Regions from separate parts of the Paenarthrobacter sp. 10N417 genome, predicted to be linked through region 3. Evidence: riboswitches for the same ligand, from Rfam matches in the RefSeq annotation. Region 3 holds a riboswitch; each other region holds the start of a gene.
What was found. Region 3 has a riboswitch for cyclic di-AMP ahead of AC1DCM_RS09380 (C40 family peptidase). Riboswitches for the same ligand answer to the same signal wherever they lie in the genome.

Region 1: another riboswitch for cyclic di-AMP. It lies ahead of AC1DCM_RS17915 (aggregation-promoting factor C-terminal-like domain-containing protein); the one in region 3 lies ahead of AC1DCM_RS09380 (C40 family peptidase).
Region 2: another riboswitch for cyclic di-AMP. It lies ahead of AC1DCM_RS08635 (NlpC/P60 family protein); the one in region 3 lies ahead of AC1DCM_RS09380 (C40 family peptidase).
Region 4: another riboswitch for cyclic di-AMP. It lies ahead of AC1DCM_RS13875 (hypothetical protein); the one in region 3 lies ahead of AC1DCM_RS09380 (C40 family peptidase).

The regions. Positions count from the first base shown of each region.
Region 1 covers NZ_JBFTIL010000015.1:75,065-82,606, reverse strand. Annotated here, with positions in the region: gene AC1DCM_RS17925 (pyridoxal phosphate-dependent decarboxylase family protein) at 1-794, shown strand, start outside; gene AC1DCM_RS17920 (MerR family transcriptional regulator) at 824-1,582, opposite strand; gene AC1DCM_RS17915 (aggregation-promoting factor C-terminal-like domain-containing protein) at 1,768-2,598, opposite strand; cyclic di-AMP (ydaO/yuaA leader) riboswitch at 2,604-2,761, opposite strand; gene AC1DCM_RS17910 (sensor histidine kinase) at 2,896-4,389, opposite strand; gene AC1DCM_RS17905 (response regulator transcription factor) at 4,393-5,133, opposite strand; gene AC1DCM_RS17900 (winged helix-turn-helix domain-containing protein) at 5,802-6,668, shown strand; gene AC1DCM_RS17895 (SixA phosphatase family protein) at 6,997-7,521, shown strand.
Region 2 covers NZ_JBFTIL010000005.1:232,856-240,397, forward strand. Annotated here, with positions in the region: gene AC1DCM_RS08600 (MFS transporter) at 1-450, opposite strand, end outside; gene AC1DCM_RS08605 (FadR/GntR family transcriptional regulator) at 662-1,405, shown strand; tRNA gene AC1DCM_RS08610 (tRNA-Cys) at 1,522-1,592, opposite strand; gene AC1DCM_RS08615 (hypothetical protein) at 1,697-2,170, opposite strand; gene hutG (formimidoylglutamase) at 2,239-3,198, opposite strand; gene AC1DCM_RS08625 (NCS2 family permease) at 3,272-4,714, opposite strand; gene AC1DCM_RS08630 (copper resistance CopC family protein) at 4,828-5,451, shown strand; cyclic di-AMP (ydaO/yuaA leader) riboswitch at 5,626-5,794, shown strand; gene AC1DCM_RS08635 (NlpC/P60 family protein) at 5,798-6,568, shown strand; gene AC1DCM_RS08640 (FAD-binding protein) at 6,656-7,348, opposite strand.
Region 3 covers NZ_JBFTIL010000006.1:96,212-103,753, reverse strand. Annotated here, with positions in the region: gene AC1DCM_RS09405 (FdhF/YdeP family oxidoreductase) at 1-104, opposite strand, end outside; gene AC1DCM_RS09400 (molybdopterin molybdotransferase MoeA) at 162-1,505, opposite strand; gene AC1DCM_RS09395 (NTP transferase domain-containing protein) at 1,502-2,395, opposite strand; gene AC1DCM_RS09390 (HNH endonuclease) at 2,438-2,938, opposite strand; gene AC1DCM_RS09385 (NlpC/P60 family protein) at 3,168-3,920, opposite strand; gene AC1DCM_RS09380 (C40 family peptidase) at 4,020-4,751, opposite strand; cyclic di-AMP (ydaO/yuaA leader) riboswitch at 4,756-4,919, opposite strand; gene AC1DCM_RS09375 (M23 family metallopeptidase) at 5,064-5,894, opposite strand; cyclic di-AMP (ydaO/yuaA leader) riboswitch at 5,901-6,130, opposite strand; gene AC1DCM_RS09370 (iron-dependent transcriptional repressor DtxR) at 6,315-7,010, opposite strand; gene serC (phosphoserine transaminase) at 7,315-7,542, shown strand, end outside.
Region 4 covers NZ_JBFTIL010000010.1:16,618-24,159, reverse strand. Annotated here, with positions in the region: gene AC1DCM_RS13895 (hypothetical protein) at 1-47, shown strand, start outside; gene AC1DCM_RS13890 (alpha/beta fold hydrolase) at 1,155-1,973, shown strand; gene AC1DCM_RS13885 (DUF6480 family protein) at 2,122-2,397, shown strand; gene AC1DCM_RS13880 (ATP-dependent DNA ligase) at 2,503-3,570, opposite strand; cyclic di-AMP (ydaO/yuaA leader) riboswitch at 3,981-4,131, shown strand; gene AC1DCM_RS13875 (hypothetical protein) at 4,134-5,513, shown strand; gene AC1DCM_RS13870 (AEC family transporter) at 5,758-6,678, opposite strand; gene AC1DCM_RS13865 (PucR family transcriptional regulator) at 6,808-7,542, opposite strand, start outside.

The DNA of each region.
Region 1 (7,542 bases), on a different contig from region 3:
GCGTGCCCGTGGACACGGACGATCAAGGCAGGATCCTGCCGGAAGCCCTTGCCGACGCCATGGACCAGCAACCCGGGCCTTCCCTCGTGTGCCTGCAGGCCGGCAACCTGCATTCCGGTGCGTTCGATCCGATGTCCGAAGCCATCGCGGTAGCCCATGACCGGGAGGCCTGGGTGCATGTGGATGGCGCCTTTGGGCTGTGGGCGGCAGTCAGCCCAAATCTGCGCGGGCGGCTGGCCGGAGTAGAGGCAGCCGATTCGTGGGCCACCGATGCCCACAAAACATTGAACGTCCCGTACGACTGCGGCTTGGCCATCGTCTCCCGGCCGGAAGCCCTTAGACGCGCCTTCAGCGTTCACACGAGTTACCTCATTGCAACGGAGACCGGACTGGGCGATCCGTTCGACAAAGTTCCGGAACTGTCCCGTAGGGCCCGCGGCATCCCGGTGTGGGCAGCGCTGCGACAGTTGGGCCGGTCCGGAGTCATTGCCATGGTGGACAGGCTTGCAGCAAACGCCCGCGCGTTGGCGGAGGGACTCGCGGAGATCCCGGGTGTGGAGATTCTGAACGACGTCGTGTTCACACAGGTATCGGTAGCCTTCGGCAGTGATGACCGCACACACCGCGTCACCCAGCGGCTCATGGCCGAAGGGCTTGTGTGGATGTCAGGTTCCTCATGGCGAGGACGCGACATCTTCCGGATTTCGGTCAGCAACTGGGCCACCGACGCAGGTGACGTCGCTGCCTCCATCGCAGCCGTTCGAGGTGCGGCAGAGGCCGAACCGGAAGCATAGGCCGAACCGGAAGTATAGGCACAGTCCAGTTACCGGGCCGAGCGCGCCTTTTCCAAATATGCCATCAGCCCGGCCAACTGCTCAGCGCTCCAAGGCAGGCCGGCGCTGATGGCCTTGCTGTTTTCCTGCCAGGCTGCACGCGCTGCACCTTTGGTGTCCTCACTCGAGTGGAACATGGAACCGATGCCGTCCCATGAGTGCACCCATTCCTGGACGGAAGGATCCGTGACGGGCCTGTTGGCTTCCACGTGCGCCAGTCCTTCTTCCACAAGGACGGCCCACTGCTGCTTGGCGGCTTCGACTTTTTCTGCGCCGAGTTCTTCCCGCTTGTCCGCGAGTTGCTGGCGTTGTTCGGCTGTGAAGTTGTTTTCGAGCACGGTAATCATCTCCAACGTTGACATGAATTGTTCAGGGGTGGGCATGGCGTGTCCGTCCATGCGTGACAACAGCTCGCCCAAACGGTTTTGGAGCGCCTGGAGTTGCTGGGCATGCTCCTGCACATGGACCAGCTGCTCTTTGAGGAGGCCTCGAAGAGACTCCAGATCATCCTCGGGCGTTTGCAGCGCCTTGCCGATGGCAGCGAGCGGAAGCCCCAGCATCTGAAGCGATCTGATCCGGTATAGGCGGCGCAGGTCGCTCTCCGAATACCGGCGATGACCAGATGATGTCCTTTGGCTTGCGGACAGCAGCCCGATCTCGTCGTAGTGGTGGAGCGTCCGCACGCTGACGCCACATGCTGTGGCCAGTTCACCGATGCTCCACGGTCCGGTTCCTGTTGTTCCCGTCATGGGCACAACGCTAAGTCCTGACGTTACGTGAGGTGCAAGCCGTCGCCACCTGAAACGCGAAAACCGCCCCGTTCCCGCTGTCAGCTGCAGTAATCACTGCTGCGAACGGCGGAAAACGGGGCGGTAATCAGGCCCTGCACGTTTGAGCCCGCTGGGGTGGGCTCAAACCTGCTTATTGAGTTGGCTTAGTACCAGTTGTTGGCCAAGTGGAAGGCGAGGGCGGCCGAGGGGGAGCCGTAGCGTTCCTTGATGTAGTTCAGGCCCCACTTGATCTGGGTTTGGTAGTTGGTCTCCCAGTCGGCGCCGGCAGTTGCCATCTTGGAAGCTGGCAGAGACTGCACGATTCCGTAGGCGCCACTGGACGCGTTGGTCGCGGTGGTCCGCCAGTTGGATTCCTTCTCCCACAGTGTGTTCAGGGCAGTCATTTCACCCGGACCCCAGCCGTAGCTGGCGAGGATGCTGGCGGCGTAAGCTTTGGCAGCAGCGGGATCGTCCACGGCCTTGGGAACAGCTGCTGCGGCTGCGGCTGCAGCAGCGGCGGCATCGGCAGCCTGCTTGGCGGCTGCATCAGCGGCAGCCTTTTCGGCGGCGGCTTGTGCGGCTGCTGCCTGGTCGGCGGCGGCTTTTTCGGCCGCAGCCTTCTCAGCGGCAGCCTTCTCGGCAGCGGCCTGTGCAGCTGCTGCTGCCTGATCTGCAGCGGCCCTATCGCCGGCGCCCTTCTTGGCAGCAGCATCCAGGGACGCAGAGATTTCCGCTGATTTGTTGCTGACCTGGGCCGTGGCTTGCGTCTCGGATGCCTGGCTCGTTTCCGGGAGGTTGAATGCGGCGTTTGCGGCCTGGCCAAGCGATGCGACGCCCAATGCTGCGGCAACGACTCCTGCAACAACGGACATGCGCTGACCGGTCTTGCCGCGGCGGGCAGCGGTCTTCAGAACAGACTGCGATTTGGTCAGGGGAGCGTTGTGTTCGTCACGGTGACGCGCGGAAGGGCGCGTCTGATCGTTGAATTCAGACATGTGTGATTACCTCTCAGCGCCTGCGGAGTTAGCTGTCGGGTTCGGATGAGGTCATCCGGCCGCGCGCGTAGCTGCGGCTTCACCCCAAGGGCAAGGAAAGTACTGTGCCCGGAGACTCTGGGTCCCCCGTCTCTGCCTCGAATGAGAACGGAACTCCGGGAAGTGGCAGAGCTCGGCGCATCCCGGGTGTGGGCCAACTATGGGCGACCCACCCTTTCGAAGGTACAGGAGGTTTCGGCTTAAGTCACATTTGGGTAACAGAGATCACGGTCACGGCGCGTCATGTTGCCTGATTCGTTATACGTGTTCGTTCGAAACTGACGGGAGTCTCAGAATGAACTCGGTGCACCCCGGCTTGGACGTTACTGCCACGCTTCCGCCGTGCGCTTGGACGATTGATTCGACGATTGACAAGCCCAATCCGGAGGTTCCTTCAGAGCCTGATCTCGCGGCGTCAGCGCGGGCAAAACGCGAGAAAACATGGCCCTGGAATTCAGGCGGAATGCCAGCCCCGTTGTCAGTGACCGTGACCACCGCGGTACCGTCCGCGGAGAGCACGACGCCAGTGATCACTGTGGTACCTGGATCGGTGTGTTTGCGGGCGTTGGACAGGAGATTGGCCAGCACCTGATGCAGCTGGGTTGCGTCCCCGCGTACCGTGATGGGCTCGTCGGGGAGTTGGAGCTTCCAGATGTGATCCGGTGCCATCACCTTTTCGTCGCTGACGGTCTCGATCACCAACTGGGTAAGGTCCACATCCGTGACCTTCAATGGCTGGCCTTCGTCCAACCGCGCCAACAGCAACAGGTCCTCCACCAGGGTGGTCATGCGTTCGGACTGGCTCTGGACGCGTGCCAGGGACTTCCGGCCGTCGTCCGTGAAGTTCTCCGTCATGCGGAGTAATTCGGTATATCCACGAATGGCGGTCAGCGGCGTCCGCAGTTCGTGGGAGGCATCCGCAACGAACTGCCGGACCTTGGTTTCGCTCTCCTGACGGGCTTCCAGGGCCCTGGAAACGTTGTTGAGCATTTGGTTCAAAGCGTGGCCAACGCTGCCTACTTCTGTTCCAGGATGGGAGGCCGACGGCGGTACGCGCACAGCGAGTGCCACTTCACCGGCGTCGAGGGGAAGGCGCGATACTTTGGTTGCAACCTCCGATAGTTGCTCCAGCGGCCGCATGGTCCGGCGAATGATGACGGTACCGGCAAGGCCGATCAGCACCAGTCCGCCAAGGGAAACAAACACCATGGTCCATACCAGCGAGGCCTCGGCATTTTGCTTATCAGCCAACGGCAGGCCCGTCACAATCACGTCGCCGTAGGTGGTATTTACTGCCACCAGCCGGTAGTCGCCGTTGGACAATGAACGGTCCACAGGCCGGTTGTCACGGGGGAGTGAGAGCAGGACCTGCTTGTCTTCTGCCGAAAGTGCGACGCGGCGGCCATTCGAATTTAGCAGGCCGGAGTTAATGACGGTGGAACCGTCAATCCTCGCGTTGAGGGTACCGGCACCTTGGCCGCGGGCCTCCAGAGGATCTGGCCGCCCGCTTGAGGGAAAGTTCGACGGCGGCCTGCCGAAGTCATTCGCGCGGCTTGACGCCTGCTCCAGCTGCTTATCGAGTTGCTTGTTGAAGTACATGTCCATGGAGGCGTAACTCACCACTCCGACTGCCCCGCAAATCGCTACCAGCAAGGCCATGGCCACCAGGACCAATCGCGTGCGCAGATGCCAGGTGGTGGGATTGAGCCAGTTCCGCTGGGTCTTGCGGGTTACTCCTGAAAGGGTGGACAAGATTCAGTCCGCAGGCTTGATGACGTAGCCGGCGCCACGGATGGTGTGGATCATTGGCGGGTGGTTGGCTTCGATTTTCTTGCGCAGGTAGGAAATGTAGAGCTCCACGATGTTGGCCTGCCCGCCGAAGTCATAGTCCCAGACGCGGTCCAGGATCTGCGCCTTGCTGACCACGCGCTTGGGGTTCTCCATAAGGTAACGAAGCAGCTCGAACTGCGTTGCCGTGAGCTGGATGTCTTCGCCGGCGCGCGAGACTTCCCGTGTATCCACGTTCAGCGTGAGATCACCCACCACCAGTTCCGCCGTGTCCATGGCGGCAACGCCCGAACGTTGGACGAGCCTGTGCAGGCGAAGGAGGACTTCCTCCATGCTGAAGGGCTTGGTGACGTAGTCGTCCCCGCCGGCGGCAAGACCTACGATGCGGTCCTGGACAGCGTCCTTGGCCGTGAGAAAGAGCGCGGGCACTTCCGGCGCGAAGGTACGGATCCGGTTGAGGACCTCGACGCCGTCGAATCCTGGAAGCATCACGTCCAGCACCAGCACGTCAGGGCGGAAGTCCTTGGCAAGCTTCACGGCTTCTGGTCCGTCGGCTGCTACCGCGACGGACCAGCCTGCCATGCGAAGGCCCATGCTCATGAGCTCGGAGAGGCTGGGTTCGTCGTCCACCACCAAGGCGCGGATAGGAGAGCCGTCCGGGTGGGAAAGCTGGGGAAGGTTGTTCGTCATGGAGTGCGGGGATGCCATGGGACAACTCTCCATTCTTCTGGTTTGGCGAAGCTTTGCCGAGCCTGTGAGGACGCTGTGAGGTCAACACTAGCGACGTGGGAGTTCGGTGGAAGGCGTTGCGGGGCATGGCCGTCCCATGCGCGCCCTTTCTACGGCTTGTAGCAGATTTTGAGGGAAAAATTCGAGACGAGAGTGGCTTGCGATTGGACAGCAAGTGTTTCAGATCTTGAGATTCCGTCGTCTTGCGCCTGCCGGGAATCAGGAAGGGCATCATGCACCATTGGCCGAAGAAAATTCACCATAAGCCGAATATTTCTTATCGGAACCGAATGAAATGACGTTCATTTTCCGTAGTGAAAGAATTGTGATCTGCAGCACAATAGACCCTCTTGTCTCAAAATGTGGACGGTTAGGCGCTTTGTTACTTGCGTGTTGCCATTGTTACGTTGCACACTTCCAATGTGAACAAGAACTCAACAGCACCTGCAGCCGCAGCAATCTGGTCCAGCTCACCCGCTGGCGACGTGACCCGCTGTTGTCGAATGCAAGCCTAACTTTCCACCCCAAAGAAGTTTCAGGCATTCGCCCCCTAGCCCAGCGTTGGGCGCCCTTCCCCAAACTCATTGCGGGGACAACCAGCATTCGAAGCCGCGATGACGGCTATTCACTTTTGAGGTAATCACTCCATGTCAGTTGCATCCGGTTACGTCCACATCTCCGTCCGAAACGCCAACAAGGCCGCTTCAAACGCAGGGCTCCGCCCCGGCTTCGGCAACCGTCCCGGCTACGCCCCCGCCCCCCAGGGCAACGGCCAGCAGGCTCCCGGCTACGTGCCACAGGGGTACAACCCCAACTCCTACGGCCAGTTGCGGGCAGTTCCCACCAACGAGCCAGCACCCATGACGGCGCCTACTCCTGTCATTGCGCAGTCTGACCGCCTTCGCCCCGTCGCCAACGACAACGTGGCCCGCGGTTTCGTGCTCTACATGGGCATCGACGAAGAGACAGCAGCAGCGGCAGGAACCTCCATCGCTAAGCTCGCCCAGGAAATCCGGGCCTACGCACAGTCCCTGGTCACCGGCGCTGAGAGCTACGCTGCAGTCGCCGTCGCACCGGCCGGGGCGCCCGGGTCCGCACTCGACGTCGTACGTTCCACTTTCGGTGACCCCACAGTCGCCGCCCGCCAGCGCACCGAGGCTGCCCGCCCGGCACCGCAGCAGGAAGCCCGCCCCTCCGGCGTGCTGATCGACCTCGCCCGCCGCGAAGTCCACCTCGACGGCGAGTCCCTGAACCTGACGTTCAAGGAATTCGAGCTCCTCAACTACCTCGTGGAAAACGGCACCCGCACGGTGGGCCGCGACGAACTGCTTGAGGGCCTGTGGCGCAACGCCGAAGAAGTACCGAACGAGCGCACCATCGACGTCCACATCCGCCGCCTCCGTTCCAAGCTGGGTCGCCTGGCCAACACGGTGCGCACCGTACGCGGCCAGGGCTACCGCTTCTACGAGCACCCCGAAGTTATCGTTTGGGCCGCTCCGGAATACTCGATCTAAGTAGCTGCTGCAGCCGAAAGCGCCTGTCCTGTAAGGGCGGGCGCTTTCGCTTTCGCGGGACGATCCTGTCAGGTCGCGGGCCCTTTCGCTTTCGCGGGACGATCCCTTTGCGCCTGCGCCTGCGCTCGTGCCTCACGCAACAACGGCGCTTTCGGGATGCCCCGCTACGCTACAGCGCCCGCTGCAAGATGCCCCGCTACGCTACCGCGCCCTCACCAAAGTGGCCCGCTGCGCTACAGCGCCCGCACCATGCCCGGGCTTCCCTCTCGTGCTCCCGTGAGTATTGGCCTCCGCGGCGGATGGGGGTTTGCGGCTATAGGGTTGGTTTATGAGTGACCATCACATCAGGCGCCTGGTGATTATGCGGCATGCCAAAGCCGATTGGCCCATGGGGGTGCCGGACCATGAGCGTCCGCTGGAGGAACGCGGACACCGTGAGGCTCCGCTGGCTGGTAGGTGGCTGCTCAAGCATGGCGTGGTTCCGGACTTCATTCTGTGCTCGTCTGCGGTGAGGACCCGCCAAACCTGCACGTGGGTGTGCGATGAGCTGGGGGACAAAGCCCCGACGCCCAAGCTCGAGGACGGTTTGTACGCCGCTTCAGCGAATCGAATGTTGACCGTGATCAACCACGTCCCGGACACCGTCACCACTTTGATGGTGATCTCGCACATGCCCGGCGTCCAGGATCTGGCCATGCACCTCGCATCGCGCGACTCAGACCATGATGCTTACATGGACGCTGCCACGCGGTACCCAACCAGTGCTTTGACGGTGCTTGAGACTGAGAAGTCATGGGCGGAACTGGATGGGCAGGACGCCCGTCTGACGCACTTTAAGGTGCCCCGCAAGTAACAGCGCCGTCGTTTGGCCCGT
Region 2 (7,542 bases), on a different contig from region 3:
GTAGAAGAGGGCAAGGATCTTGCTGCGGTGCTTGGAAGGAACCCAAAGGCTCAGGAAGAGGATGGCGCCCGGAAAGAATCCGGCTTCTGCCACGCCGAGGATGAAGCGCAGGATGTAAAGCTGGTCCACGTTTCCTACCCAGGTGAAGAGCAGGGAAACGATGCCCCAGCTGACCATGATGCGGGCAAGCCAGCGGCGGGCGCCGAACTTGTGAAGGGCCAGGTTGCTGGGGACTTCAAGAAGGATGTAGCCGATAAAGAAGACTCCGGAGGCGAAGCCGAATTGGGCCGCCGAGAGAGCCAGGTCGTTGTTCATGCCGTTGGGGCCGGCGAACGAGATGGCCGTGCGGTCCAGGTAGTTGATGAAGAACATCAGGGCGACGAACGGCACCAGCCGGATAGCCACCTTCTTGATTGCGGATTTTTCGACCACCGATTGTGTGGTGTCCACGTTGACTCCTAGATGTTGGTATCCCTGCGGATCCTGCATTGGATGCGCTGGGTTGACTCGTGTCCTTGCCGGGTAGGGGCCGGCGATAGCGAAGCTTGTGATTTAAACCATAGGACTGGATTCTAAATTGGTCAACCGGTTGACGAGTTAAACTTTTTGAAGTCATTTCGCCCCCGGGATCAATTGGTCATCCGGTTGCTACGCTGTGAAGGTGTCAGCGAACTCCGCCGCAGCAGCGGCCCATATGACGGCAGCCCTTGCCCCCATGGAGCAAGGCTCCGTTGTCTCCGAAGTAGCTGAGCGGCTGCTCGCCTACTTCACCAGCGGCGACATCGCGCCCGGTACGCGACTACCCGCCGAGCGCCAATTAGCTGCCTCCCTCGGTGTCGGTCGTTCAGCTGTTCGCGAGGCACTGGCCGCGCTGGAGATCCTGGGCATTGTGATAGTCCGCCCGGGCTCGGGAACATACCTGCGCGACGGCGTCTCCGAACTCTTGCCTCGTACGCTCAGTTGGGGGCTCATGCTTGGTGAGCCCAGGACCCGCGAGCTGGTCGAATTGCGCAGCGGGCTGGAGGTTCAGGCTGTGGAACTAGCGGCGCTCCGAGTCACGGATGAGGCCTTGGGCCGTATGCGCGCCAACCTCGACGCCATGGAAAAGAACCTGGACAACCTCACAGCTTTCGTTGAGGCCGATGCCTTGTTCCACCGTGAAATCGCCCACGCCTCCGGGAACACGGTCCTCGAAGAGCTCTTGCAGAGCATCCGCTCGCTACTGCGGATCTGGGTCGACAGGGCGTTGACCGATGAAGGCCATGCTGAAGCGGCGCTGCATGAGCACACCGCAATTTACGAAGCCCTCGTGGCCAGGGACGCTTCAGCGGTTTCCCTGTCCATGCGCTCGCACATGACGACGGCATCGCGTCGGCTCCTGGACGGGTTCGACGCAGCCCAGTAAGCTCTTTCGACCCCGCGAGATGGCACTTAAGCCCAATGTTTGGGCCAAACATTGTGCTTAAGTGCCATCTCGGCGGAGGGGTACCGGTGCTGGTGCGGCAGACCTGACCCCATCAGACGTGGTGGCGGGATTCGAACCCGCGTGCGCTGCTTTGCAGGCAGCTCCCTGGCCTCTCGGGTACACCACGTGCAAACGACACTAGGCGCCCGAACCCGGGCCGATCAAAGTTCATTGCCCCGGCTTTCGCAGGGCTACGTTGGCTTTCGGGGGACTACGTTGCTTTTCCCAGGATTACCGAAAAGCTACGGAACGTTGCCCTTGGTGACGTCCCCGCCGGGCCAGCCTGGAAACTCCCGCGGCGACCAGCAGAGTGAGAATGGCGGCGGCTGCGTGGGTGTAAAGCATCAGGTCAGCAGCATGCACTTCGCCTGAACCCGGCTGACTGTCCGCAGGAACGGCCACAGGCTGCTGGGGCTGCCCGTGCAGATGGTCAAGGAATCCGACGCCGGAAAATGAGCCCCCTAAAGCTTCGAAGCCGAAGAACAGCAGTTGCTGGGCCACGCCGGAGAGCAGCAACAACAGGATGGGCCCATGGATCCAGCGGGAAATCAGTTGTGCGGCCAAGGCAGAGAGGGCAACGAACGCCAGCAGGACGGGCATCGCAGGGGCACCGCCACCGGAAATGACGTGTGCGGCAAGACCGAGCGCGACAGCAACCGGCCCGGCCACCCAAGCCCACTTGTCCTGCAGAGGAGTTGCGCGCATCGCTGTCCTTCCCTTCCCCATAGGTTAAACCCAACAGGTTAAAGCAGGACAGGGACTGGGAACAGGCCCTACGCCAACAGCGTGTTTACAAGCCGTGCTGCCACTTTCGCGGTTCGTCCATCAATATCGAACTCCGGGTTCAATTCGGCAACGTCCACGTGCAACAACGTCCCGCTTGCGGCTACTTGGCGGCAAATAGCACTAATCACGGGCAGCGGCACCCCGTACGCAGCAGGGGCACTGACGCCCGGCGCCACCGAAGCGGGCAGTACGTCCAGGTCGATCGTCAGGTACAACACATCGATTCCAGCCACGAAGTCGGCTACGAACGTCTCGACGCGTTCCGCGGAACAGTCCTCGTCCAGCAAGTACTTCACGCCCAGGCGGTCAGCGGTGTCAAAGAGCGTACGGGTGTTGTTGGGCTCCGAGATTCCGACGACGGCGTACTTCAGTTCGCGTCCGGCTGCGAGTTCTTCCTGGGCCATCTGGAGGAACGGGGTACCGGAGCTCGGGGTGGGCTCATCACGCAGGTCAAAGTGGGCATCCAGGTTCAGGACGCCCAAGTGCTTTCCGCTACCCACCGCATTGGATCCGGCCACGCCCAGGTAGCTGGCAAACGCCGTCTCGTGGCCGCCGCCCAGCACCACGGTGAGGTTTCCGGCGTCGAGCAGTTCCGAGATGGCGCGTCCGGCGCGCTGTTGTCCTTCTTCCAGTGAGTCGTCCTCCACAACCACGTCCCCGGCGTCGAACACGTCACGATCCACGTGGAACGCCAGCGGGGCCAGTGCCGAACGAATGGCAGCCGGAGCCGCTGCGGAACCGGTTCGGCCCTTGTTGCGCCGCACCCCGGCGTCGCTGCAGAAACCCAGCACGACGGCGGGACGAGAGGCTTCAGGAGCGGCAGGGGAAGTAAGGGGTGCTATGGCCTGCCACCAGCGGCGATGTTCGTCGCCGTCGCCGTCAAAGCGGCCGGTCCATGGCGTGGGAAGGACGTCTACGGAGGGGCTGGTGCTGGTGTTTGGGGCCATGCCTTAAGCACACCCCACCTGCGTGCCAAAAAACAGCTTTAGCGTGCCCCAGTGTCTGAAATGCCGGACAACGCTACTTGACGCCCAACAACTCCTCCACAGTTCCGATGCCGAAGAACAGCAGGAAGGCGGCTGCCACTGCCCACATCAAGGGGTGGACTTCACGTGCACGGCCCTGGAAAGTGCGGATCAGGACGTAGGAGATGAAGCCTGCGCCGAGGCCATTGGCAATGGAGTACGTGAACGGCATGAGTGCGATGGTCAGGAACGCGGGAATGCCAACGCCCCAGTCCTGCCAGTCGATCTTGCCAACCTGGGACACCATCATGAAGCCCACAACCACCAGCGCAGGTGCAACGGCTTCGAACGGGACCAGGTTGATGAGCGGCGTGAAGAACATGGCCACCAGGAAGAGCAGGCCCGTGACAATGGAGGCCAGACCGGTGCGGGCACCTTCGCCAATGCCCGCGCCCGACTCAACGAAGATCTGGTTGGACGAAACGGACGCGCCGCCACCAACGATTGCGCCCAGGGCATCAACCTGCAGGACGCGGTCCACGTTGGGAATGTTGCCGTGCTCGTCCACGGTTCCGGCCTCGTTGGCCAGGCCCACCATGGTGCCCATGGCGTCGAAGAAGATGCTGAGGAGGATCACGAACGCCAACAGCGCAGCAGCCACAAATCCGAGGTGTTCAAAGGCCCCAAAGGGGTTGGCTTTGCCGATCAGGGAGAGGTCCGGAGCGCCCCATTCGGAAAGTGTGGGGGCCACCAGGGACCAGCCACGCGGGTTGACGTTTTTCCCGTCGAAGCTGGGACCAATGTGGAGCGTGAACTCGAGGATGGCGGCCAGGGCGGTAGACACCACGATGCCGATCAGGATTGCGCCGCGGACCTTGCGCACTACCAACGCGATGGTCAGGATCAGGCCGACGGCGAACACCAACGTCGGCCAACCCATCAACTTGCCCTCCACACCCAGGCCGAGCGGGACAGTGGTGCCTGCGGCATCCGGAATTCGCCGGACAAAGCCGGCGTTCACAAGGCCGATCAAGGCGATGAAGAGGCCAATGCCCACTACGATTGCCGTCTTAAGGGCTTCCGGGACGGCCCTGAAAACGGCCGTGCGGAATCCGGTGAGTACCAGGATGAGCATGGTGACACCCGAAAGCACCACCAGCCCCATCATGTCCGGCCACGTCAGCCCGGGGTGGGAGGCAACGGTCACGGCCACGAACGCGTTCACTCCCAGCCCGGTTGCCACCGCGAAGGGGTGCTTGGCCCAGGCGCCCATGAGGATGGTCAGGATGCCCGCCACGAATGCAGTCGTTGCCGCTACGGCCGTGAAGCCAAGAGATGCTCCGCTCGAGTCTGCCCCGGAGAGGATCAGCGGATTCAGCACCACGATGTAGCTCATGGCGAAGAAGGTCGCGAAGCCGCCACGTATTTCCCGCGAGTAGGTGGACCGGCGCTCGGAGATTTTGAAGTAGCGGTCGATTGCAGAACCTTGTTTCAGCATGAAGGTCTCCGGGGATCGGGGGAGTTTGCTCTCAAATCCTATGCCCGCCGATGCGGGGTGCCGGGACGATTCGCCTAGTCTGTAAGGAAGCCAACACTAGGAGAAACCGCCCCATGCGTACCATCCGCCCGCTTCTGGCCGCCGTCGTAGCCGCTATTGCGTTCGCTTCCGCGTTGCTGCTGGGCGCCGCTCCGGCCTCCGCGCACGACGTCGCCGAATCAACAACTCCGGCCAACGGTGCGCGGGTAGCTGAAGTGCCGGCGTCGGTGTCGATCACGTTCAACAACCGGCCACTGGCCATCGGTTCGGGCGTAACTGTCACCGCTGGGGGCGAAAACTGGGCAGATGGCGCAGTGGAGATCATCGACAACATGGCTGTCCAGAAGCTGCGTCCGGGCGCTCCGGCTGGCGAATACACGGTGGTGTGGCGCGTGGTCAGTTCAGACTCCCACCCGATTGAGGGAACCTTCAAGTTCACTGTTTCCGGAACAAGCACGACGACGGCGAGCGGCTCAGCAGGCGCCTCCCCATCGGCTTCGGCGGCTGTTCCGACGGCGGGGACGGCAGCGCCCGGTACCGAAAATAGTGAGCCCGCTCCGGCAGTTTCCCAACCCTTCCCCTGGAGCATTGTTGGCCTCGCCGTCGTGGCAATCGGTCTCGTGATCTTCCTCGCTGTTACAGCCCGGAAGAAGCTGGCGGCTCCGAACGAGCCGGATGACGAAAATTCCGCGGAATAACGGGGTTTTCTACATACTTGCGAAGATCTCGAAACGGTCACTGCGACACGCCAAAAACGAACTGCTCGTTACGTAAATGTGACTTTGAAGTGATCTTCCCGTACGGTTGTACTTGTGCCTGTTCCACGTAACGGGCATTTCCGGGCTGATTGCCTAGCTCTGCCACAGTCCGGAATCCGTTCGCAGACAAACCTACGGCAGAGACGGGGAACCCATTTTGGCCCGCTTTCAGAGCGCGCCTTGGGGTGAAGTCACGAAGCTTCCGCTGCACAGCGGGGGATAGTGGCCGGGTGACTCCCATCCGAATCCGACAGCTAACCTCGCAGGCATCGGGAGAGGCTCTTTCATGTCTTCACGCATTCTTCGCGGCCGTCGTAAGGCGGACAGCGTACGTCCTAATCCGTTCATTTCCATCTCCAAGGCTGTTGCCAGCAACGCATCCGGCGCAGGTCGCCAAGCCGCTGTCATCGCAGCAGCTTCAGGCCTCGTCCTGACAGGCTCCATTGCTGCCCACGCAGCAGAGACCCCTGTTCAGCGCGACTCCAGCCCTGCTACGGTCGCCGAGACCGTCACTGAGGGTCCCACCAAGGTTGTTACGGCCGCCTCCACGGCCACGATCAACTTCGAGCGCCCTGCGGTTGCTTCCGTTGCGGCTCCCGTTATTGAAAAGCCGGCACCCGTTGCTCCGGCTCCGGTTGCCAAGCAGGCCCCAGCAGCGGCCACTGTCAAGGCCGCCGCAACTACTACGGCTACCGCTCCGGTGGCAGCCGCGCCTGCTGCTGCGGCTCCGGCTGTTGGTGGCGTCAACGCCGCTATGGTTGCCTCGGCTTACGCCCAGATCGGCATCATGCAGGATTGCACCGCCATGGTGGAACGGGCCCTCGGCTCCGCAGGCATCCCGGTTGGCGACCTCGCACCCATGCAGTTCCTGAACTACGGCAAGGTTGTCAGCGACCCCCAGCCCGGTGACATGATCGTCCAGTCCGGCCACGTAGCCATCTACATCGGCAACGGCCAGGCCATCAGCGGTGGCATCAACGGCAACCAGACGGGCATCCACCCGATCAGCTGGCTCACCGCAACCGGCCCCATCACGTACGTACGCGCTGGCGCCTAAGCTTCACGCTCCAACTCAAAAGGCCGGCGCCTTCGAGGACTAACGTCTTCGGAGGCACCGGCCTTCTGAGTTAACTTTTGTTCGTTTCTAAGCCAGGGCGATGCCCGGCGAAGCTGGTAGAGCCACCTTGGCTGAGATTGCTTGCCCTACTGCCTTGGCTTGCCGGAGTACTTCCTTGGGCGTGGGTGTAATGAGTTCCCCCACGCCTACCAAGTGCATTCCCACGGCACGCATGGCTGCCACGAGGTTCTGGCCTATGGCGATTCCCAAGTCCGTAAGCATTCGGCGCAGTTGGCTCTGGGCGCAGCGCGTCACCACGATGTGGTCGGCCAGAAGAACTCCTGTGGCTGTATGCACGGCCCATTGCCGTGGGGTGGATTCAAGCGGGCCGTAAACGCCCAGCCCAGCCCTCTGGCTGGCCGTGTTCAGGCTTGCTGCGAGTCCATATCCAAGCTGCTGGGACGAGTCGCCGCCCAGGAAGTCCAGACGAACAGCGCGTGTGGTGGTGCGGACATCCAGGTGATGGCTTGCGGCGTAGTTGCGCAAGTGGCGCAGGATCTCGTTGCGTTCCTGCATTGCCGCGGGGTCCGCTGCGTCGCAGCGCTGGAGCATTCCCGTATGGACCGATGGTCCGGTGGTGGACAAAGTACCAAAGCCATCCAGCACGATGGAACCTACGCCATAGCGGCTGAGCTCGCTGGCAACAGCCAAACCGGACAGGCCGGTACCGATCACCACGGTGGTAGTCCGTTCCGTGACGGAATCAGGAGTGAGTGACACTGCTTGGGTTCCTCCTTGACGTGTGTGCCTTTCGGCAGCGCGTGGGATCGCGTCCGTGTTCCCCAAGCGGCCGCAAATAAATGGCCGGATTGTGTCCTGGGACACTTTTGCCGGCCATTCGGTGACTCGAACACTACCGAACTTTTTCTGCCATGGATAGCCTCGGCGGCAGCGTGTTTTGGATGTTCATCCGC
Region 3 (7,542 bases):
TCAAGGGCGACAGTGACAGCCTTGAGGCCTGCCGCAGCCTTCTTGGGCGGGTGGATTTGCAGGTCATCTTCATTGATGTCCTGTTCGGGAGCATGCCTGTTCATGGGTCCATCATTGCAAGCCCGGGCACCCAGTTGCCACCTGCGTCCACCCGGCGACCCCTAGGCTTCCAACGCGCTCCAGTCAACAGGACCGGACGGGGCCTTCTTTTGTTGCCGGGCCGGCGACTTGCGTGGTTTTCCTTCAGCGGCCTTGGGTGCGGGCAAAGGTTTACCCCACGGCAAGGGAAAGGCCGGGACCAGTTCGCCCATCTGGACACCATGCGGCGGCACCACCAAGACGCCATCTGCTCCCGCCAGCCCGCGCATCATCCCCGGGCCGGCATGCTGCGCGGGCGATGCCAATCCGTAGACCAGTTTGAAAGGCATCAGGCGCGTCCGTCCAGGATCGGCGTCGATCATTGCACCGCTGGGAACCTCGCCAACGTCCTCCAGCTTCCCGTGGCCAAGCGCTGCGAGCAGCGGGCCCCCAACGGTGAACAATGCCATCATGGCCGCCAGCGGATTCCCGGGCAGGCCCAGCACGAAGCGTCCGTCCGGAAGCTCCGCCAACACGGCCGGGTGGCCAGGGCGCATGGCAATGCCATCGATCAACAGCCAGCCGCCCAGTTCAGACACGGCCCTCCTGAAATGGTCCGTCCCTGAGCGTCCGGTACCGCCCGTAGTAATAACGACGTCGGCCGGCGGCTCCGGTGCTGCATATGGTTCCGCGGGTTCAGGCTCGGTGTCCTGCAAAGCTGCAAGCCAGTCGTCGTAGTTGTCGCCAACCTTGAGTTGCTCTCCTGCGATGCCACCAAGGAGTTCGACGACAGCGCCCAGCTGAGGTCCGAAGGTATCCCGGACCTTCCCCGGTAGGGGAACCCCCTGCGTCACCACTTCCGAGCCCGTCAGGAGGAATCGCACCAAGGGTTTCCCCAGGACTTCCAGTTCATCCAGGCCGGCCAAGGCAGCCAAGGCAATGTGCGCAGGATTAAGGATGGTCCCTGCTTTGAGCAGAACATCCCCTGCCGCAGCTTCCTCGGCTGCCTTGCGGACGTGCTGGCCATTACGTGGCTCCCCGGGCTTCGCGGCCCCGCCAAGCGCTAGGATCGGCAGGCCGTCGTCGTCCGTGGTAATAACGCCGCTTTCGGTGCGCAGAACGGCCTTGGCTCCTGGTGGAATGAGTCCCCCTGTGACGATGGGACTGGCCTGATGGGGAGCAAGTCTGTGGCCGGGCTCAACAAGAATCCATGGGCCGGATCCGTTGACGGCCCAGCCGTCCATGGCGGAGGACGCATAGTGCGGCATGTCCTGAATGGCCACCGCATCCGAGGCAAGCGTCCTTGCCAAGGCGGCCTTCAGTGGCACCGGACTTGGCGGGATGGGAGCAGCGACGTCGAAGGCGCGCTGCCGGGCCTCATGCCATGTGTGTGCCGCGTGGTGGCCCTGTCCGGGGGCCTCGGTCATTCCGCCTCAGTCCCGGGCTCCAGGTATTGCTTGGCGACCTGGCGGGCGAGATCCAGGGCAGCGCTCATGGCGGTGTCGTCCGCGGCTTGCCCGATCCCCCTGGCCATACCAGCCGCGTAACCGGCAATGAAGGTTGTCAGTGGCGCAGCAGGCCGCACCACGGAGTGGGCTGCAACTCCCGCCACTGAGAGGACTTCATTGATGTCCACTTCAACGCCCTCAAGCTCAAAGGCCTGCAACAGTGTGCGGCACCAGTCCTCGAGCGTCTCTTCCTGGCTCTTCATGTCCGCCTCCTGCTCGTTGTGTATGCCCAAGGCCTCAGCGTCCTCCCACGTGTCCACATCATCGGTAGACCCATCAGGAACTGTAACGGCCAGCAGGTTCAGCCTAGCAAGCAGCCGGAACACTGAAGAGTTCGTTAACGCCGTAGCTGCCGCAACTTCCCTTTCCAAAGCCCGGGTGCTGTAGATCCCCAGGAGAGGCTGTTGCCGGCCGACGGCTGAAACGGCCATGGCGCCTTCCACTTCAGGATGCGCACGCAACCCTTCCCATAGGGGCGCAATCCCCCTGGAAGCGTGCGGCATGTCGCATGCCAGGACGAGCGTCCACGGCGCTGGCTCCCCATTCTGGTGAAATGCCGCCAGACCCGCAGCAATCGCAGCGGCAGGGCCAGCAAAGGCAGGCTCCTCCCGGGCGCTAAGAACTCCATCAGGCAGGACGCCGCCGATTCCAGAGGTGTCCGGACCAACCACCACCACAGCGGAGGCACCCCGTGCCGCCTGCAGGGCATGCGAAAGGAGGCTGGCGCCGTCGAACGTTAAGCCGGGCTTGGGCACGCCACCGAGGCGGGTGGCCCTGCCACCCGCCAGAATCACGGCGTTGAACTCCATCCGCCCAGAGTACCCGGACAGCGGGAGGACAACAGAAATCGATCAGGCGGCGGATTCCGGCAACAGGAACGGGTCCCAGTCCGGCGCAGGTTTCTCGAGTTCTTTGATCTGCCACATGGTTCCTGTGGGCACGCCAGGTTTGAAACGAAGTTTCCAACCCATCTCGGCGAGCGTGTGGTCACTCTTGGCGTTGTTGCATTTCAAGCACGCCGCAACCAGGTTTTCCCAGGAATCCGCGCCGCCCCTGGATTTGGGGTGGACGTGGTCTATGGTGTGGGCTGTTTTCCCGCAATAGGCGCAGCGATGGCCGTCGCGGCGGAGTACCCCGCGGCGGCTCACGGCAGTGATCTTGTTGTACCGGGGCCGGATGTAGCGATTGAGAAGAATCACGGATGGTCTTCCGAGAATCTCCTGTGGCCCGACGACAGGCTCGTCGCCTTCGGCCACCACGCTAGCTTTTCCAGTCAGCACAAGGACCAGCGCCCGGCGGAAGGTTACTACCGCCAGCGGTTCATATCCAGCATTCAGAACGAGTGTGCGCATGCACGTACCTCTTCACGGCCGCACCCGTCAGGGGCACGAGGGCCGGCTGCCCTCTGCTTGTACGGGCTGTGGATCGACAACACAAGGGTAAGCACTCATATGCCATATCAACGAATTTTTCTGCCGTTTCACCTGCGGTGTTGGCGAAAGTTCATGCGCGGGACACCTTGCTCGTTAAAGCAGAACACCCCGCCGGCCTGAGCCTCGGGGTGTTCTGTGGAGTATTTGATCAGCCGTTGACGCGGATGAAAACGGGGCCGGAGCCAACGTTCACGCTGAACAGTGCCGTGGTGGATCCGTTCCATCCACCGTGGACTGCCATGCCGTTGCCGACGTAAACAGCGATGTGTGCCATTCCGCCGTAGCCACCGTTGGCGTAGTAAGCGAGGTCGCCGGGCTGCGCTTCAGCTGCACTGACCGTGCGGCCGAGGGAGAGGTAGCCGGCCGGCCAATCGTGGAAGTGAATACCGACGGCGGCCAGCGAGTTGGTCACCAGCATGGTGCAGTCCTGTGTGACACCGAGCTGTGCGTAGGCCGCTGCAGCGATGGCTGCACCGAGGCCGCTGGATGCAGCAGGCGCCTTGGCCGCGGAGTTATCCGTGTTGACCGCCAAAGTAGCGGTGCCGCCGGCAGCCGGAGCTTCCTTGGCAGGTGCCTTCTCGACGACGGGAGCCGGGGCTTCGACAGTCTTGACCACGGGGCGCTCGTAGGAGATGGCAACGCTGGAATCCGCAGCAATGGTGGCCTGGGCAACCGACTGCACATCAAGGGTGGACGCAGACGTGGATTCGCGCTGGACATTGGTATCCGCAGCATTTGCAGCCACGCCGCTGGTCAGGACAAGGCCTGATGCAGCTGCGATCACTGCTGCCTGACGGCCAACGCCACCGGCGTTGTCGCTGACAGCCTTGGCAATGACGGCAAGTGAGCTGGTCTTGGGGGCCTCAGCTCTATGCCGTGCAACCTTGTTTGCACTGGTCATGATTACTCTCTTTTCGTATCCGCGCACGGTGGGGACGCACGCGGGTTATGGGCGGCCAGCACTTGGGGGGCATGCTGGCTTACCCCGAATGGGATTTTCCTAGCGGAGGGTGAAGAACGAGGATGTGCCGGTGGCTGCGACCGGGGTCAGGAGCGTCCCCTGGCTGGGGTTCAGCGCGCTGATCATCATGCCGTTGCCGACGTAGATGCCCACGTGGGCTCCGCCGTTCTGCATGACGAGATCGCCGGGGGCCGGCGTGCTGGTGGGCTTCATGGCCGTCCAGGCATTGACCCGGGGGATGCTGATGCCGGCCTGGGCGTAGACCCACTGGGCAAATCCAGAGCAGTCCCAGCCGTTGGGGGAAGTGCCGCCCCAGACATAGGGGTGGCCAATGCCGGTGTAGGCAATTGCTGCGAGCCCGGAAGCTGCCGCGCTGGATGCGGCATCCTTGGCCGTGGAGGACAGGGCAGCGAGGGTGTCGCCCGTCTGGCCTTCGGCTGCCTGCGTGCGCTGGGAGGCGCGCTGAACCTTGGGGGCTTCCTTGGTAGCCACAACGGGGCTTTCGAAGGAAACGGTTGCCGTGGGCTCAGCGGTAACAACTGCGGTGGCGACCAACTGCTGGGTGCTGGAGGATTCCGACTTGGAAACGTCGGTGTCAGCGGCCTGGGCCGGGAGTCCAACGCTGAGAACAAGTCCCGAGGCTGCAGCCAGAACGGCGGCTTGGCGGCCTACGGTGCCTGCATTGGTTGAGACAGCCCTGGAAAGGGTGTTCAACGGGTTCGTACGAACCAATTCGGCGCGATGGCGCGCAGGGGTAGTGCGTGATGACACGAAGGTAGCCTCTCCCAATGCCTGCGAGGTGAGCTGTCGGATTCGGATGGGAGTCATCCGGCCGCGCGGCTTCAAGGAAGCTTTTGCGACTTAACCCCAAGGCCTTCTGATTCGAAGGCCAAAATTGGTTCCCCCGCCCCTGCCAGACGATTTTTGCGAACGGACCTCGAGTGGTGGCAGAGCTAGGCAATCCACTCAAGTGCATCGGCCCCCTAAAAAGCCGATGCGCTTTAGACGGTACAACAGATATTCGTGAATGTCACATTCTGGTCACGGGCGTGTCATGAATGCGATAGACAACCATCAACTGGCTCAGAGCCAGCCCATGGGATCTACGACTTCACCGTTTACCTGGACCTCGAAGTGGAGGTGGCAACCCGTAGATGCGCCTGTAGTGCCGCTCAGCGCGACAGTATCGCCACGGCTGACAGTCTGGCCCACCTTGACGTTGAAGGACGACAGGTGGTTGTACGTGGTCTCGAGGCCGTTGCCGTGGTCAATCACGACGCGGTTGCCTCCGCCGTACTCATGCCAGCCTGCGAACGTGACCTTGCCTGCGGCTGCGGCGTGAACGGCAGTACCGCACTGGGCTACGAAGTCCTGGCCCCGGTGGAAGTCACCGGTGCCGCCCGTAAGGGGGCTGACGCGGTAGCCAAACGGCGATGCCGTGACCAGCTTGTCCAGAGGGCTTCCCAGCGTGCCAAGTGAGGATGCGCGCTGGATGCTCCCCGCTGACTGGGCGCTCAGCAACTGCTTGAGCTTGCCGTCAGGATCAGCGGCGGTAGCGACTGCTGCGCGACTGAAATCGATTTTGGCAGAGGCTGCCGCAGAAACTTCGGGTTGGCTGCCACCCGGTACGGAGAGGGCCGCCTCGGCCTGGCCGGATTCGGATGTGGCCATGACGGGGCTTGTGGCAGGCAGGCCTACAGTCAGGGCAAGTCCGGTGGCGGCAAGCGCGACTCCGGCCTTCTGCCCGACACCACTGGCTGCGGCGAAGTCGGCTACCTGGCGCAATGGGCTCTTGCGGCGGCGCACTTGACGCGGGGTGTCGCGTGGCCGGATCTCCATTGCGGCGCGGGCTGGCCGCAGCTCAGCAGCGGGGCCGGACGCGCGGCGACGGCCCCTGACGTTCTGCGATGTCAAACTCTGTTCCTCTCTGGAAAGCCTGCGAAGTTAGCTGTCGGATTCGGGTCAGAGAGTTCAAAGACCCGGTCCGCACGAAGCGCAAACGGCACACAGGTATCCCCGGAAGGACTTGCGTTAGTAGGCACTTCTGCTGCGGACTTCACCCCAAGGCTGCTTCTTTAGGCAGCCGCTTGTGGTTCCCCCGCCTCTGCCAGTAGTTGATGACACACCTGATCTGCTGGCAGAGCTCGGCTCCAGATCAGGTAACGCTTTGGTATCGGCGCTAGTAGATAACTATAGGTGATTAAAGCCCGCAGTAATAAATTCGTTATCTTCCCAAACGACCGTGTTGTGGACGCCCCCATATCACCAGTCGCAGGAATCCGCAGGTCACACGCGCGCCAGCCGCCCCAAAGTGAGATCTGACACGCCTTAGGGTCAGCTGACAGCGACGAAGACGTGCGCAGCTACCTCGGGAGGCAGCTCCAGTGCTCCTTCAATACCGGGAACGCGGACGGAGATGTACTCCCCCACCCGTTCCAAGGAGACAGTTGCGCCTGGACGAATTCCGCCTTCATCGAGCTGGGTGAGGAGTTCGGGCTCAACCTGGATGGGTTCAGCAAGCCGGCTGACTACTACGCGGGAATCGGCAGCGTACCCGTCCATGGCATGCAGCAGGTTCACGTCCAAGCGGGCAAGGGGCTGGTTGGCGAGGCCGCCAAGCGCCTCCAAACCCGGGATGGGGTTGCCATACGGTGACTCGGTGGGGTGCTCCAACAACTCATACAGGCGCCGTTCCACCCGTTCACTCATGACGTGTTCCCAGCGACACGCTTCGTCATGAACGTATGCCCAGTCCAGACCAATGACGTCCGCCAGGAGCCTCTCGGCAAGGCGGTGCTTCCGCATGACTTCGGTGGCCCGCTTGCGCCCGACTTCGGTCAGTTCCAGGTGGCGGTCGTTGGACACAATCACCAGGCCATCGCGCTCCATGCGTCCAATGGTCTGGGAAACCGTGGGACCCGAGTGCCGCAGACGCTCCGCAATGCGTGCGCGAAGAGCCACGATGTTCTCTTCTTCAAGCTCCAAAATGGTCCGAAGATACATCTCAGTGGTATCGATCAGATCCGTCATCCAGCTCAGCTCTCCTCGAACGCATTTCTTGCGTAATCTCCACCGTACCGCGTCCCCGCCAAGGTGGATGGTGTGCAACCGACACCTCAGGAACGTCAACCCAAGCCTAGCTTATTTGGAATTACTCTGGATAATTTTTCCCTGGGTCGCAATGCCCATGGTGGTCCGGCATTCCACGTGGCGGACTATGACAACCGCAGATTCCTGACGGTGGGTCCGGTCAGGCAGAATGAGGGAGTCGAAGGGGCAGCCGATGCCACCTGCCCACCTCCCCCTCTCTAACCGATACCCATTGGAGCCACACGTGAGCGACAACAGCATCACAATTCCCGCCGACCTGCTGCCCAAGGACGGACGCTTCGGCGCGGGACCGTCCAAGGTGCGCCCGGAACAGGTCCAGGCCCTGTCTGACGCGTCGACCACCATACTCGGCACGTCACACCGTCAGGCACCGGTCAAGAACCTGGTGGGTTCGGTGCGCGAAGGACTCAGCCAGTTCTTCCGTGCACCTGAGGGCTACGAGGTTGTCCTC
Region 4 (7,542 bases), on a different contig from region 3:
GTGCGGCTGGCGACCCCACTGAGTCCGACGACGTCACCCGGGACTAGGTTCCGGGGGGTCGGATTTGGAACCCACTTCAGCATCCGGCACCGCTTCCTTCTCTAGCAGGGGCGGGCTGACAACACTTGAGGGAGTTGAGTGGTTGCCGCCAGCCACTCTGCAAGATCCCGGTCCAGAATCCGAGCCAACTTCAGACAAGCCTCATGCCCCTGCTCTGCAGTGAGCCTCTGACGCTGCCCAGGTAGGGGAAAACCCGCTACGAACGGCTCATGGTGGGCAGCACGGTTCCGTACAGCATGAACCATTGCCACAACGCCTAGGGTCCAAGACCTCGTGAATCGTTCGCCATCTGCGGCCGCCACGGTCCTGCCGCCGCGGAATGCCTTATTCAGGCACGAGTTCCATAGATTTTCATGAGACATGTGAAATCTTTGCGGTTCTCTGCCTACGTAGCCGCCTGGCTCAAGCAGACCTTTCCAGAAGCCGAACATCAGCCCAGCGATAAGATGACCAGATGTTCGTCGGTCTTGGCCCAGCTTGGACCACGCTTCGGCCAACTTACTCCGGCTAGGGCCATCAAGGCCTATGTCGTTCGCATACCAGAATCGACCAAAGACAGTGTCCAGCTGCTTGGCCATCGCATTCCTCAGAGCTACCTCGACGATTGCAATATCAGCAAGAAGTGCGATCGCCACGTCGCGGTCCCAGACATAGAGCCGCCTGGCCAGCGACGCATCGTGGGAGGCAGCAGCCGCGTAAGTTGCCATCCGGACAGGCGTAATTGCCTCATCGAGAGCTCGGTTGTGAGCACCGTTGGACCATGTTTCAAGATTGGCCAAGTCCTCATGCTCCTTGCTAGGCTGAGTGCGAAGTCCCCGGACCCGCCTCTCTGGACCAGAGCCATGATGCGGCCGGGGTTATTTCTTTGAATTGCCAGTCTAAGCACGTGATTTGCCTGGCCTTCCTCAGATCCGGGTTTATCCACAGGAGGGCTACCGCGGCGCTGTGTATGATCTGCAACCGCGCCGCGAATTTCCCATCTGCCAGCTCCTCCCTTACAGGAAGCCTCGGGCGCTATTCTCAATAAACAGGCAAGAAGAGCTATGGAGCCGCAGGGCTATCCAAAGCACAATTGAGAACCGGAGGTTCGGGAGCTGACGACGCTACTATCTGCCGACGTCGAGGCCTGCGGGCTGACCGGCCGGATTCTTTGGACGCATGGAACGGCACCGCCGCGGCCGGGCGGCCATGCCAACCCCGAGCCTCTCGAATCCGGGGACCAGAGGGAGCCCGCCTATGTCCTCATCCACGGGATCGGCGTTTCGCACCGCTACCTGGCCAGGCTTCATGCCGTCCTTGCCGCCAGCGTCCCCACCTATTCGCTGGATCTTCCGGGTTTTGCCGGGACTCCGAAACCCGGCCGGCAACTGTCCGTTGAGGACTATGGCGCATTCATTGCTGAGGCACTTAAGGCGTGCGGCATCGATTCGTACATTCTGGTGGGGCATTCCATGGGCGTGCAGTTCGCTATCGAAGCGGCCCTCCACGAGCCCGAATGCGCTCAGCAGCTGGCGCTCATGGGCCCTGTGGTGGACTCCCGGCACAAGAACGTGGCCCGGCAGTCGCTGGCCCTGTTCCTGGATGGCCTACTCCGCGAAAGCCCATCGTCCAACTGGATTGTGGTCACGGACTACCTGCAATGTGGGCCGCGCTGGTACCTCACGGAGCTGCCCGTGATGATGAAGTACCCGACGGAGAAGCAGCTGGCCAAAGTCCGAACTCCCGTGCTGGTGCTCCGAGGGAGCCGCGATCACGTCGCGGGGCCGGACTGGGCTCTTCGCCTCTCGCGGGCAATTCCTCAAGGGCGGCTGGTGGAGATCCCGGGCGTGGGCCATGTTGCACAGCACATGCGCCCCAAGGCCGTGGCGGACGCTATCAGGAGCTTTGTCGCGGCGACATCCCGGCAGAGTTAGGTGTCCCGCAAGAGTTAGGCGTCCCGCCGGAGTCATGCACTAGTGCACGACGGCGAATCCCGGCATGGGTGCCCCTTGTTGGGTTTGCGATCTGGAGACTAGGCTGGCCGGGCAAGCACTATAGTAAGTTTGCTTAGGAAGGGCGACCATGACCAGCTATGACCCAGAGGACGATCCCCGGACCTTCGGCGCCTCGGGCGCAGCCGAGCCGGACGACACCGCGGGCGACACTGCCGGCGATCCGGATGATGTCCACACCGACCCAGACATGCGCCAGGACGAAGAGGACGATCCCGCAGCTTCCGCCAACCCCGACCCCCTGGATGGCAACGTCACAGGACTTGAGCCTGGGGGCGGCGTACCCCCGGGCGAAACCCCGCCTGCAGAGGACAGCATGAGCAGCGACCAGGGGCACGAAGAGTAGGTCGTCGCCAAGCCGCTGTTACGTTGTTGGGCAACAACGTATTAGCGGCTCAACGACTTAACAGCGGTCCAACAACGGAGAACCACAACCGAGGACCAACCAAGGCTACGGCAGTCTCAGGATCTCCCCGAGGTCGTAATCAGCAGGCTCTTCGAGTTGCGAGTAAGTGCAGCTCTCCGGAGTCCGGTCCGGCCGCCACCGACGAAACTGGGTGGTGTGCCGGAACCGCTCGCCCTCCATGTAGTCGTAGGCAACCTCAATGACGAGTTCCGGCCGGAGGGGAACAAAGGAGAAGTCCTTACCGGCGCTCCACCGGCTCTGTGCGCCCGGCATTCGAGAACCTGTAGCTGCCGCGTCTCCTTGATCGGCCCACTGGCCCCAAGGATGTTCGCTGAATTCCGTCTGATACGGCTCAAGTTCGGCCACCAGGCTTTCGCGCTTGGCCATGGGAAATGAAGCCACCACCCCCACGTGCTGCAGCTGGCCGGCGTCGTTATATAGCCCGAGCAGCATCGACCCCACAACCTTTCCCGTTTTGTGCCACCGGAATCCAGCCACCACACAGTCCGCGGTCCGTTTATGCTTGGTCTTGAACATGACGCGCTTATTCGGCTGGTACGTCCCCCCGAGCGGTTTGGAAAGTATGCCGTCAAGCCCAGCACCTTCCAGCTGCACGAACCACTCCTGCGCTTGATCAAGTTCTGTCACGGCAGGCGTTACGTACACGGGCGCCTCAGCCTTGGCCATTGCCTTCTCCAAGGCGGCTCGACGCTCCGAAAACGGCTTGTCCATGAGGTTCTCCCCGCCCAGGGCAAGGATGTCGAATCCAATGAAGGAGGACGGTGTCTTTTCGGCAAGCATCCGCACACGGCTATCGGCAGGATGGATGCGCTGCTGAAGGCCCTCGAAATCGAGCCTGTTGTCAGCTATGAGGACGATCTCGCCGTCGATCACGCATTTGTCCGGGAGGTTCTTCTGAAGGGCTTCCACCAACTCGGGAAAGTACCGCGTCATGGGACGTTCGTTGCGGCTGCCCAGGATGATCTCGTCACCATCTTTGAAAACGATGGTCCTGAACCCGTCCCACTTGGGCTCAAAATGGCCCACATCAGGGATCGACGGAACGGACTTGGCAAGCATGGGCGAAATGGGCGGCATCACTGGGAGGTCCATACGACTATGTTCTACCTGCCAGCCGCGGCGGAAGCTAGTCTTGGGCGATGGATATCTTGGCCGTTCTAGTGGCTGTACTGGCAGCACCTGCCTTCATTGCGGCCCTTTGGTTCTGGGTCTCGCGACAGAACAGCAAGGGGAAAGTCCGGCGCGGCGCCGCGGGTGGGATCCTGGGCGTGGCGGACGAAATTTTCCGACCCGAGACCCATTACGCACACCAAGTCCAAAGGATCCAGCAAGAGCTGCCAGCCCCGGCTCCGGCCCCGGAGCCTAAGTCCTAGCGGACCTTCGCGCTGGAAGGCGTCCCGCCCGTTACATTAATGTGACTTTACTATGGCGCTCATGTACGGTCTAAGAGCGACCCGTATCTCCGCTGGGCCGCTTCCGGGTTGACGCCGAGCTCTGCCGCAAACCGGGATCCGCCAGACTAGCGGCAGAGACGGGGGACCCAGAGTTCCCGGGCCTGATTTTCCATAGGCCCTTGGGGTGAAGCCGCCATGTGCGGCCGGACGGCCTCGTCCGAACCCGACAGCTAACCTCGCAGGCGTTGAGAGGCAACCACCATGTCCCCAACCATGGATCAGCCGCGCCGCGCCCAAATAGCGCGCGAGCGTACCCAACCAACCGGACGCCGTCGGGCCCAACCCAGCGGATCCTCCACCAGCACGCCGGAAGCAGAAACAGGTTCTACAAGCACGACGCCGGAACCCGCCACTGCTTCTGTTCCCACCTCTGCGGCGCCCACCACGCGCGCAGCCGCTCGCGCGGCAGAGCGTGAACGGGCAGCCCAAGCTGTAATCGCTCCTCAAACAGCTCCGGCAGAAACTGCCCCAGTAGACTCCGCTGCTCTGGAGCCGGCTACGGCTGCGATTCCAACAGTTCTGGCGCCCACGCCGGTCGCTCCCGAACCGGCTGCAGATCCCGAGCCCGCCACCGCTGCCATCCCGATGGTGGCTGCTGCTGCACCCACCCCCGCCGCGCACGAACCCGAGCCCGCCACCGCTGCCATCCCGATAGTGCAGGCGCCCACGCCCGGCCCTGGGGATCCGGTCACAGCTGAAATTCCGACCGTTGCCACCCCTCTTCCCACGCCTGCGGCTCCGGCATTTCCTGCTTCGCCGGCACAGGCGAAGAGCCCTGCCCAGCTCGCGGCAGCCGCCACCGCGGCAGCTGGTCTCGCAAGCCGGAAAGCCCTTCGTGCCCAAGCATCCGGGAGCGGGACAGCCCCTTCCGCGACAACGGTTGCCGAGTCCCCGACGGGCGTTGTCCCCACGTTTGGAGCGTCGTCCTTCAGCCACGAACCACATGCAGTCCTCACCAAGGCCGCCTCGGTCAAGACAATGGGCCAGCGCATGGCAGTCGTCGCTGGGGCATTGGGCCTGGTATTGACCGTTGGCACCATGAGCCGGGCCTTCGAGCTTCCCTTCTTCGGGCAGGAAACACCGGCTCAGGAAGCCAGTGACGCAAAGACGGGTGGCGACAGCAGGCAGTCAACCTCGGCCACCCCCGCACCCAGCTCGTCCAGCTCTACTGCATCAGCGTCGTCGGCGACCAGCGAGGCCGGACAGCCGGCAACTGTTGCAACGCAGTCGTCAGAAGAGGCACCCGCTCAGGGGTCGTCGTCGTCACTTCCGACTCCGCAAGTTTCACTCGCGGATCCCGTTTGGGTCCCTTCGTCGGCCCCGTCGGCTGTTGTTCCTGTGCCGGGCGTGACAACTCCTGTCCCAACCCAGCCGGCCCCGAGCCCGGTTCCGTCGGACACGGTTACCACCCCACCCGCCACAACGACGCCCAGCCCCACGGTTACTCCGACGCCTACTCCAACCCAGACTCAGGCACCGAAGCCAAAGCCAACCGGAAATCCAAATGCCACCACGCCGTCAAGTGGTTCAGCCTTGGACCTGGACGGCATACTTGACGGCGCCACAGGGATCTTGAAGTGAGCACACAACTTCCCAGGACCAGCAAGCACGTCGGATGGCACGGCCGGTACTGCAGCAGCAGCCGCACTGCCACCTTCCGCAATCGGATGGGCCGTTGGAGCTGCCAACGGCTGCGTCGGGCCTAAGGAATCACAGCTACAGCAATCACGGTAACAAGATGAGGCAGGCACCCGCGCGAGTGCCTGCCTCATCTGTTCCGTCTCGCTTTTTGTTTCGTGTGGCTCTTGTTCCTGGCATGGCGTTTCTAACCCAGCAGCCACGCGACCATGACCAGTGCCCCGATGCAGAGCACCGTTGTGCAGAGGATGACGTCCCTGGCCATTGTCATTCCGCGTCCGTAGGGAGAAGCGAAAAGGAAAACGTTCTGGGCGGTTGGAAGGGCTGCCATGATGACGCTGGCCAGGAGGTGCTGCCCCTCCAGGCCGAACACAAAGCGTCCCAGCGCCCAGACCACCACGGGCATGCCCGCCACCTTCAGGGTGGTTGCCACCACGGTCTCCACGCGGCCATCCCCCTTTTGGAGAGGTGCCTTGCCTGCCAGCGACATGCCAAAAGCCAACAGAACCATGGGCACGGCCGCGCCAGCCAGCATGTCGATGGGTTTCTGGACGAGTTCGGGTGCCTCCCACCCCGTAAGAGCCATCACCACTCCCAGCCCCGAGGCGATAATCATGGGATTGGAGAAGGGCTGCAACAGCATTCGTTTCCAGGAGATTTTTGTACCACCTGCCACGCCCAGGACGCTGAGGTAGAAGGGTGCCATGATCAGGAGTTGAACCAGAAGGACTGGAGCAACGTGCTGCGCCGTGCCCACTGCATACAACGAGACAGGAATGCCAATGTTGTTCGCGTTGGCATAACTACTGGCCATGGCACCAACTGCCGTTTCGGCGACCGGCCGCCGGAAGAACACGAAGCTCAGCAAACAATAGAGAAGGCCTATAACGGCTGCTGACAGGAGCGCCAGAGGGGCGTCAACCCCGAGTGCGGCACGGATATCGCTTTTCCCTACCACGGTGAACAGCAGCGCAGGATTGGTGATGTAGAAGGCCGTTCGAGTCAGTGCGCTTTGGACATCAGGGGCCAGCACTTTGTAGCGGGCGGCGAAATAGCCCACCGCGATGACCGAGGCGACGATGAGGATCCCCGAGACAACGCCGCCCACCTTGCTCCTAAAAATTGTTGAGAAACCGCTTTCTCAGCGTAGGGGACGCCTGCGTGGGTGTCCACTTCAGCGCTACCGTTCCCCAACACGCGTTCCACAACACTTGGCGACTCACCGGCACGACACCCGCTAGATCCGGGGGCGCGAGGCCCACCGCTGGGCCTTTAGTGCAGCATGCAGCTCGAGCCGGATCCCACCGCTCAACGGATCAGCGCCGATGAGTTGGCGGATCCGGCCGAGGCGGTTGTAGATGCTGCTCCTGTGCAAGTGGAGTTTCGCTGCTACGTCCTGCACGGAGCTGTCGTTGTCGTAGAGCAGTTCCAGCACTGGCAGGAGTTCGCCGTTCTTGTCCGCGTCTTCCAAGGTGCGGAAATGAACGGAGCCCGTGTCATCCCAGCCGCCCGGCGCTTGAAGACGATCGAAGAGTTGATAGACGCCAACCGCCCGGCTCTCCACCAGTTCCCCAAGGGGTGGATCCACGGCTGCGGCTTGTGCTGCCACTTTCGATTGCCTGTACGCGCCTGCCAATTGCCGGATGACCTGGAACGGCTCGCTAATGCCCAGGATCACCCGGTCCACCGCGCGGCCCGCCCGCTTGGCGAGCTCCAATTGATAGTGCACCAGGACCTGGGCGTGATCCGCCCGGCCACCGGATTCCCGGAACAGGACGACGGAATGCGTCTCCGTCCCAGCGCTGAATAACGCGGCGTTGACACCAATGGTGGACTGCAACGCTGCTGTCCGGTGGGTTAGCGTTGCGGCAATGGGGTCGACGTCGGCTCCCCCACCATCCGCGTCCAGGACGGTCACCAGTTGCCACGGACCGCGGCCCTGGATCTCCTTCCAACCGGCCACCGCTGCCAC